Regions from separate parts of the Streptomyces sp. NBC_01257 genome, predicted to be linked through region 1. Evidence: riboswitches for the same ligand, from Rfam matches in the RefSeq annotation. Region 1 holds a riboswitch; each other region holds the start of a gene.
The links. Region 1 has a riboswitch for cyclic di-AMP ahead of OG408_RS04835 (transglycosylase SLT domain-containing protein). Riboswitches for the same ligand answer to the same signal wherever they lie in the genome.
Positions count from the first base shown of each region.

Region 2: another riboswitch for cyclic di-AMP. It lies ahead of OG408_RS34940 (M23 family metallopeptidase); the one in region 1 lies ahead of OG408_RS04835 (transglycosylase SLT domain-containing protein).
Region 3: another riboswitch for cyclic di-AMP. It lies ahead of OG408_RS20860 (M23 family metallopeptidase); the one in region 1 lies ahead of OG408_RS04835 (transglycosylase SLT domain-containing protein).
Region 4: another riboswitch for cyclic di-AMP. It lies ahead of OG408_RS05560 (C40 family peptidase); the one in region 1 lies ahead of OG408_RS04835 (transglycosylase SLT domain-containing protein).

Region 1 covers NZ_CP108472.1:1,098,294-1,100,486, reverse strand. The annotation lists gene OG408_RS04840 (2,3-dihydro-2,3-dihydroxybenzoate dehydrogenase) at 1-448, opposite strand, end outside; cyclic di-AMP (ydaO/yuaA leader) riboswitch at 1,131-1,316, shown strand; gene OG408_RS04835 (transglycosylase SLT domain-containing protein) at 1,320-2,193, shown strand, end outside.
Region 2 covers NZ_CP108472.1:8,000,238-8,002,430, reverse strand. The annotation lists gene OG408_RS34945 (SGNH/GDSL hydrolase family protein) at 1-210, opposite strand, end outside; gene OG408_RS34940 (M23 family metallopeptidase) at 393-1,328, opposite strand; cyclic di-AMP (ydaO/yuaA leader) riboswitch at 1,332-1,491, opposite strand; gene OG408_RS34935 (tyrosine-protein phosphatase) at 1,955-2,193, shown strand, end outside.
Region 3 covers NZ_CP108472.1:4,836,645-4,838,837, forward strand. The annotation lists gene OG408_RS20855 (PP2C family protein-serine/threonine phosphatase) at 1-829, shown strand, start outside; cyclic di-AMP (ydaO/yuaA leader) riboswitch at 1,117-1,271, shown strand; gene OG408_RS20860 (M23 family metallopeptidase) at 1,283-2,193, shown strand, end outside.
Region 4 covers NZ_CP108472.1:1,289,060-1,291,252, forward strand. The annotation lists gene OG408_RS05550 (ATP-dependent Clp protease proteolytic subunit) at 1-74, shown strand, start outside; gene OG408_RS05555 (hypothetical protein) at 82-390, shown strand; cyclic di-AMP (ydaO/yuaA leader) riboswitch at 720-891, shown strand; gene OG408_RS05560 (C40 family peptidase) at 895-1,368, shown strand; gene OG408_RS05565 (LysE family translocator) at 1,408-2,049, opposite strand; gene OG408_RS05570 (LysR family transcriptional regulator) at 2,122-2,193, shown strand, end outside.

The sequences.
Region 1 (2,193 bases):
TGCGGGGTATGCCCGCCGCGTTGGACGCGACGGTGACGATGCTGCCGCGGCCCCGCCCGGCCATGCGGCGCGAGACGGCCCGCGAGACGTGGAACACGCCGTTCGTGTTGACGGCGAAGGTGGCCGCCCAGTCCTCGTCGGTCAGTTCGGAGACCGGTGAACACCGCAGTACTCCGGCGACGTTGACCGCGATGTCCAGGGGGCCGAGTGTGTCCTCGGTCCGGGTGACGAGTGCCTCGACCGCTGCCGCGTCCGTGACGTCGAGCGTGTCGGCCGTGACCCGGTCGCCGTACGTCCGGGCGAGTGCGGTGACGCCCTCGGGGGCGGCATCCGTGGCCAGGACGCGGGCACCGGCCCCGACGAGGGCATGAACCACCGCTTCACCGATCCCCCGGCCGGCCCCCGTCACGAGGGCGAGCCGGCCGGTGAGTTCCGGTACGGGGCTCACCGGGCCGTCGCCTTCCGGACGCCGGCCGGACAGGACGTCACCGAGGACCGGACGGGACCGGGGGAGGGGGAGGTCGAATTCGGCGGCATGGCCTGGAATCTCCGTTCACGTTCGGCTGATGGGCTGGTCCGGGCGGGCGCTCCGCGCACCGGATGGCTGCGGAGCACGGGAGTTGACGCTGTTTCAGGGCAGGGGCAGCCGCGAGGCCACCCCAACCCGTCCGGGCTTACTTAGGTTAGGCTAACCATACGTGGATCGGGCAAGGGGGACGGCCCGGAATCGAACTCCACTCCGCCGGACTCCGGCCCGTTTCGGGGCGCTCGGGTGAGGCGCCGCGGCGTGCCTGCCGAGGTGCCGGAGGTGAGCCCACGCGATGCCAGATGTCCTAATTGCTGCTATTTGAGCTAATAGTCAACTATGCGACTCCGAGCCACTTTTCGACGGGTCATGGATTCTGAATCCCGAGCAAATCGCCCCTTTCGGGCGCAGTGGTCAGCATCACGTTTCCGGCCGTGGACGTGGAAGCGGAAGCTTCGGTTCCCTGTCGCGCCAAGAAAGTTGACTTCTCCGGATGCGGCTGAAGATGAGCATTTCCTTTGATTGATCTTGCAAATCAATTGTGATCAGCAATTCGGGACTTGTTACGCCCGGCGTTTCTCGCTTACGGTCACCGTCAATCAATCCGGATGGAACGCCGAATCCTGCCGCCGTCCGGGAACCCGACCCACTCACGTACGGCAGGAGCGGGGGACCCAGGTTTGCCGCCGGTCCGGTATCCGGAGCGGCTAGGGGTGAAGTCGCCATGTGCGGCCGGACATCTCCAGTCCGAACCCGACAGCTCACCTCGCAGGCGGCGGAGAGGAAAAGCGCCATGCCCATCAAGGCCAAGCACCGTCGTTCCAAGTCCAGCTCCCTGACCCGCGGTTTCATCGCCGTGAGCACGGGCGGAGTCGTCCTCGCGCTCCCCATGATCGTCGCCGGATCGGCTTCCGCCGCACCGTCGCAGTCGGTCACCGTGGAAAAGGCCGCAGCCCCGACTTCCGTCGCTGCCAAGGAAATTGCGGTCCGCAAGACCGAGACCACCACCTATTCCGTGGTCTCCGGCGACTCGCTTTACAAGATCGCCCAGGGGCATTCCCTCAGCGGCGGCTGGGAGCGTCTGTACAAGGACAACCGGAGCGCGGTCGGCGGCAATCCCGACCTGATTCTTCCGGGCCTGAAGCTGACCATCGGCGCCAAGTCCGCGGCCACCGCGCCCAAGGCCGCGACCGAGACCGAATTCAAGACGGAGAAGAAGGCCGACAGCGCCTCCGACGCCTCGGCCGGCCGCGCCGCGACCGCCGACCGCGCCGACCGCTCCGAGCGGACGACGGCGACCCCCGTCGCCGAGAAGACCGCCGCGACCACCCCCGCGCAGAGCGCGACGGCGTACACCGACGACCTCGACGGCTGGATCAAGGAGTCCCTCGCCGTCATGGCCGAGCACGGCATCCCCGGCAGCTACGACGGCATCTACCGCAACGTCATCCGTGAGTCCTCGGGCAACCCGCAGATCGTGAACAACTGGGACTCGAACGCCGCGGCCGGTACGCCGTCCAAGGGCCTCCTCCAGGTCATCCAGCCCACGTTCGACGCGTACCACGTGGCGGGCACCTCGCTCGACATCCTGGACCCGGTCGCCAACATCACGGCCGCGTGCAACTACGCCGCCGCCACGTACGGCTCGATCGACAACGTCTTCGGCG
Region 2 (2,193 bases), 6.9 Mb from region 1:
GTGCGCGGGGCCCGTGGCGCCCGTCGCGCCGGTGCCCGGGAGCTGGTCCGCGAGGAGTACCGCGAACCGGTCGGCCCAGCCGACGAACGTTCCGTCCGGGCCGGGGTCGCCGACTCCCTCGGTGAAGCTGTCGCCAATCGCCGCGTACGACCCGATGGCGCCCTGTCTGTTGTTGACGCCCTGCTGGATGTTGTTCGAATCGTCTGCCACAAGGGCTTATCCTGCACCGCCGAATGTGACCTACGCGACCGTAATAAGGGGTTGACGGGTGGTGAGATAGACCACCCGGTCAGTTTTTGGTAAAGGGGGAATAAGCAGAGGGACGGTGCGCCGCCGCACACCGTCCCTCTATGCATTGCTCAGGCCCGGATCACCGGACCGGTGTTGCTGGATCAGACGTTGATCCCGTGCGACGCCAGGTAGGCGATCGGGTCGATGTCCGAGCCGTACGCCGGGCCCGTGCGGACCTCGAAGTGGAGGTGCGGGCCGGTGGCGTTGCCGGTGGCGCCGGAGAGGCCGACCTGCTGGCCCGCGGTCACGGTCTGGCCCGCCGAGACGGAGAGCGAGGACATGTGGCCGTACTGCGAGTAGTGGCCGTCGGCGTGCTTGATGACGACCTCGTTGCCGTACGCGCCGCCCCAGCCGGCGGTGACGACGGTGCCGGAGGTGATGGCCTTCACGCTCGTGCCGGTGGCGACGGGGAAGTCGATGCCGGTGTGGCTGCCGCTGGACCAGCTGGCGCCGGAGGCACGGTAGGCGGTGGTGTGGTTGCCCGGGACCGGGTGGACGTAGCCGGAGCTGTCGCTCTGGGTCGCCGGGGCCGAGGTCTCCTTGGAGGAGGAGGCGTCGGAGGAGGACGAGTTGGAGACCGTGGAGGCCTTCGTCTCGGTCTTCGCCGGGGCCTTGGAGGGGGCCTTCGACGGGGTGGTGGCGCCGGTGGAGGTCTGCGCCGCGGACTTGCCGCCGAGCGTCAGCTTCATGCCCGGGAAGATCAGGCTCGGGTCGTCGCCGACGACCTTGCGGTTGTCCTGGTACAGCTTCTCCCAGCCGCCCTTGAGCTTGTGCTGGGCGGCGATCTTCGAGAGGTAGTCGCCGGAGACCACGGAGTACGTCCTGGAGCCGGCCTGCTCCTTCGCCACCGGCTTGGCCGGGGTGGCGTGCGTGGCGGCGGCCGACTTCGAGGTCGCGGGAGCGGCCTGCTCCGCGGCGTTGGCACCGGTGGCGCCGAGCAGCGGAAGCGCGATGACGGCTCCGCCGGCACTCGCGACGACGACGCCACGGGCGATGGTGCTGGACTTGGGACGGCGGTGCTTACCCGATATGGGCATGAAGGTTTTCCTCTCCGGCGCCTGCGAGGTGAGCTGTCGGGTTCGGACTGGAGATGTCCGGTCGCGACTGGCGCGACTTCACCCCGAGCCGGCCGGATTACCCGGTCGGCGGCTTACCTGGTTCCCCCGCTCCTGCCACGCGGTGAGTGGGTGCGAATTCCGGACGGCGGCAGGATTAGGCGGTCCGTCCGGATTGACAGCGAACGTAAGCGAGCCGGGACGGCGGAAACAAGCCACGGGTTCCTCATCGGATTCCGGGCCGGAAATTCGGTGCGGAATTCCGGTCACACTCCGTGGATTACGGATCTTGGCTTTCCGCGCGGTGCACGGACTACCCCACCGCGGCATCACCACACACCGTCACGGATATGATCCCGCTCACGAGAGGGTCATCATCTCCCGCATAAGCGGGGCATGTTCGACTAAATGCCTCAATACGGACATGTCATGCCCACCGCCCTCCCCCGATCGGGACATCCACCCGGGACCGACCCCCGCGCGAGGGGTCGGAGCAGGCGCGAAACGGGGGCGTGACCGAGATGATTGTCCGAGGAATCAATGTCGTATCGTCACGAGAGTGGACCCGTCGGCGACACGCGCCGGTGGCAGAGCCTCCAGGAGTGACCGTGACGCAGCAGCTGCCGCAGACCCCGTCGACGGAGCCCGAGCTGGCGGGTGTCCGCAATTTCCGTGACGTGGGCGGGCTGCCCACCTCGGACGGCCGCCGGGTGCGGTTCGGGCGGCTCTACCGCAGTGGCCACCTGGCGCACGCCACGGCCGAGGACGCCGCGTTCCTCGGGACCCTGGGGCTGCACACCGTCTTCGACTTCCGCAACGTCGCCGACCACAAGCTGGACGGCCTGGA
Region 3 (2,193 bases), 3.7 Mb from region 1:
GCGGCGCAGTAACGAGCAGCTGGCCTCGGCCCGCGTCATCGCGGAGACCGCGATGCGGGCGGTGCTGCCGACGCCGGCCGAGCGGATCGGCGGACTGCACGTGGCCGCGCGGTACGAGGCGGCCCAGGCGGACGAGTTCGTCGGCGGCGACCTCTTCTCGGTCACGGACACCCCGCACGGGGTGCGGCTGGTGGTCGGGGACGTGCGCGGCAAGGGGCTGGACGCCGTGGAGGCGGTGGCGGTGATCATCGGGGCGTTCCGGGAGGCGGCCGAGCAGGAGGAGACGCTGGAGGGCGTGGCGGAGCGGCTGGAGCGTGCGCTGGCGCGCGAGTCGAGCCGGCGCGGCGGTCTCGACGCGGTCGAGGGGTTCATCACCGCGGCGCTCGCGGAGATCCCGCCGGGTTCGGCCCGGGTGCGGATCGTCAACCGCGGCCACCCCGAGCCGCTGCTGCTGCACACGGACGGGGCGCTGGACGTGCTCGGCCCGTCCGTGCCCGCGCTGCCGCTGGGCATGGACCTGGGGGTGTGGCCGGACCGGGCGGACGAGTGGGAGCTGCCCGCCGGGTCGACGCTCCTCTTCTACACGGACGGCCTCTCCGAGGCCCGTAACACCGAAGGGGTCTTCTACGACCCCGCCGAGCGGTTGCGCGGACGGATCTTCCCGGGGCCCGAGGAACTGCTGTCCGCGCTGACCGACGACGTCCGGCTGCACACGGGTGGCGAGTCGACGGACGACATGGCCCTGCTCGCGGTCCTGCGGCCCGCCGAGGGCCAGCCGGACCGGCGGACGACCGTGAAGATCGTCGGTCTGGGCGACGGCTCCGGCTGAGCGGGTGGCCGCCGGTGCCGGCGGCGGGGGACGGTACGGGAGGGCTCCGGCCGCGGATACCACTGTCCGTAACTGAAAGACAGCCCTCCGCATAACGTTTGACGCAACGTCAGAAAGACGGTATCGCCCGAGAGGCGATCAACTCGCCCGATTCCACCCGGTTGTGTCCCGTAAAGTCCAGGCCAAAGACGTGAACGATCAGTGGGAACGGCTTGGAATCGGACCCGGGTGTCTATTAACGTTCGATAACGCAGCGCGGTTGTCCCTGCCGCCGTCAGTGGCGGCACCGTGCGCGAGCGCCGAATTCCGCAAGGGAACCGGGGAACCACCTACATGGGGTGAATCGGGCATCTCTGTCTCGTTTTCGAGGCGGAGGTACTCGTAGGAGACCTTCCTGCTCCGAACCCGTCAGCTAACCCGGTAGGCGAGAAGGAAGGAAAGGAGTGCGCCCCCGTGGCGTCCAACAAGCCTGCCCCAGAATCTCCCTCCCGGTTCGGGTCCGAGTACGGCAATGACTTCGCGACCGGATCCGCTACCGCTTTCGGTACGGAGTACGGGGCCGACTACGCGACCGACTACGGGACCGATCGGGGCAGCGACTTCACCAACGACTTCCGCGCCGACGGCGTCCGCGTCGATGCCTTCCGCGCCGACGAGGCCGGGGCCGACCGGGCCTGGGAGGAATGGAATCCCACCGAGGAGTCCGTCCGTCCCGTGCGCGGCAAGCACCGCGTCGCCAAGCAGCGCAATGGTCTGGCCCGCAGCTCCACCGTCCTCGGCGTCGGCGTCATAGCGGCCGTCGGTGCGGGTGGCATGGCCACCGCCCAGAGCAAGCCGCCGGTCTCCATCTCCCTACCCGATGCCATCTCGGACAATCTCCCCGACGCCAAGTCCCTTCCTGGCGTGGGCGCACTGTTCGCGGGCGGGACCGAGTCCGCGGCGGACAAGGCCGACGCCGCGATCGCCGCCGCCCCGCTGACGTCCGCCGGCATCACCACCGCCGAGGCCGAGCAGGGCACCACCGACGCGGGCGAGGCGCTCCGCGCCCGCATCCTCCAGCAGGCCGAGCAGCAGCAGGACTCCGCCGACGCCGAGGTCAAGGCGGCCGAGGAGAAGGCCGCGGCGGAGAAGGCGGCCGCCGAGGCGAAGAAGCAGCAGGACGCCGCCGAGGCCAAGATCGCCGCCGAGAAGAAGAAGGCGGCCGAGGAGGCGAAGAAGAAGGCGGAGGCCCTGCGGCTCGCCAAGCTCGCCGCCAGCTACGCCATCCCCACCTCCTCGTACACGATCACCTCGACCTTCGGCGAGGCCGGATCGATGTGGTCCTCCGGCTACCACACGGGCCTCGACTTCGCGGCGCCCACCGG
Region 4 (2,193 bases), 190 kb from region 1:
CCAAGGCCTACGGACTGGTCGACCACATCGTGCAGAACCGCGACCTTTCGCTGCCGCCCCACCCCGCGCGGTGAAGTGCCGATGCAGCCACCGGAGTTCCCGCCGCTGCCCGCCCTGACCCGTGCCGAGGGCGAGTTCATCGACCGCTACCTGCAAGTCCTCGACCAGGTGGGCCGGATCAATCCGTCCCACGGCGGCGACACGTACGGCGCCCTGCGCGCCGCCCAGGCGCTCGCCTCGTACGCGGCCGCGCTGCGGGACGCCCTCGCGTTGATGCACGAGCGGGGCGAAGCCCAGATCCACGCAGCCACGTTGACCCGGGCGTTGCGCCTGCTGGACGGCGAGCGGCGCGCCGGACGCGTCACCGTGCCGCCCGACCCGCCGAGTTGATCAACTCCCCGGCGTCGACACGCCCGGCTGGCGGATCAGATTTTCTCGCTCGTTCGGCGTAGGCGTTACTTCGCACGAGGGACAACTCGATTTGCGTTTTCAAGGTGGACAGTGGGTGAAATCTCCCGTTCCGTCGCTGGTACGGCACCGGCCGACGGACTCGGGCGATCCACCTGAACTTCACCTGTCCACCCGAACGGGCCAGTCGTGATGAGCCTCACATATCGCCGTTTCACCTCGGAAATCCGGCACCCGGTGAGTCAAGATCCCTGGGACGACAAGCCCCCGCCACCGCGGCGGGGCGGTCCGGGCGGACGCCGAGTCCTGCCGCCGCCCGGATGCCTGGTCGACAGGAGTGGATCGGCAGGAGTGGAGGACCCGAGCACAACGGGCCGACCGGACTTCCGGTCGTCCCTCGGGGTGAAGCCGCATCCGCGGCCGGGCGACTTCGCCAGCCCGAACCCGACAGGTCATCCTTCACAGGCGGCTGACGAAGGGTTGCGCATGACTGCGCAGGTTCATGTCCCGTCTCTGCTCGCCCGGGCCACCACGGCTTCGGTGATGACACTCGCCGCCGTCGGCGGCACGCTGTTCGTTCCCGGCGTCGTGACCGACGCCCAGGCCGCGACCCATTCGATGAAGGCGCTCAACATCGCCGCGTCGAAGAAGGGGGCGCCCTACCGGTGGGGGGCCACCGGCCCCAGCCGCTTCGACTGTTCCGGCCTGACGCTCTATTCGTTCAAGAAGGTGGGCAAGAAGCTCCCTCGCACGGCCCAGCAGCAGTACAACAAGACCCGCCACATCTCGTCCGCCAAGCGGCAACGCGGCGATCTGGTCTTCTTCCACTCCGGCCGCAGCATCTACCACGTCGGCATCTACGCGGGCAGCGGCAAGATCTGGCACTCGCCCAAGACCGGGGCCGTGGTCCGCCTGGAGAAGATCTGGACGAAGAGCGTCTACTACGGGCGGGTCCGCTGAGGCCCCTGCTCCGTCCCGGCCCCCGGTCCCGCCCGCGCGTCAGCGCAGCAGCGGACCGGTCACCAGGACCAGCCCCAGTGCGGTGAGTGCCGCGCCGCTGCCGCCCTCGATCGCCCGGGCGGTACGCGGCCGGCGCAGCCACCGCCCCAGGCGGTCCACCAGGAGCGCCACGGCCGGGAACCAGATCAGCGCCAGCACCACGACGATCGCGGCCAGCAGCAGCGTCCTGGGCAGGGGCGCGGCCCCGTCCGGCACGAACTGCGGCAGCAGGCTCAGGAAGAGCACGGGCGCCTTGGGGTTCAGTGCGTTGGTGAGGAAGCCCTGGCGCAGTGCCTGCCCGGTTCCCTTCGTGGCCCGCGCACCGGTCTCCTCGTCCGGCCCGCTGCCCGGTTCCGGCCGGCGCCGGGCCGCGAGCAGGGCCCCGATGCCCAGGTAGAGCACGTACGCGCCGCCGAGGAGCTGGACCGTCCGGAACAGCACGGGTACCGCCACCAGCACGGCGGCCAGCCCGGCGACGGCGAGCGCGGTGTGGACGAGGAGGCCGCCGGCGACCCCGAGAGCCGTCGCCACTCCCGCCGACCGCGAGGCGAGGGCGTTGCGTACGACGACGGTGAAGTCCGCGCCGGGCAGCGCGACCATGCCGGCGGCGACGCCGACGAAGGCGGTCAGTTGTGCGTCCATGGCTCCACACTGGACCCCGGAAGCCTTTAGCGTGTACTTGCAATCTTCTGGGTCTGCCAAAAGGAACGCTTAATGTACGACCCGACACGGCTCGCGGCGCTGGTGGCGGTCGCGGAGGCCGGTTCGATCACGCGGGCCGCCGCC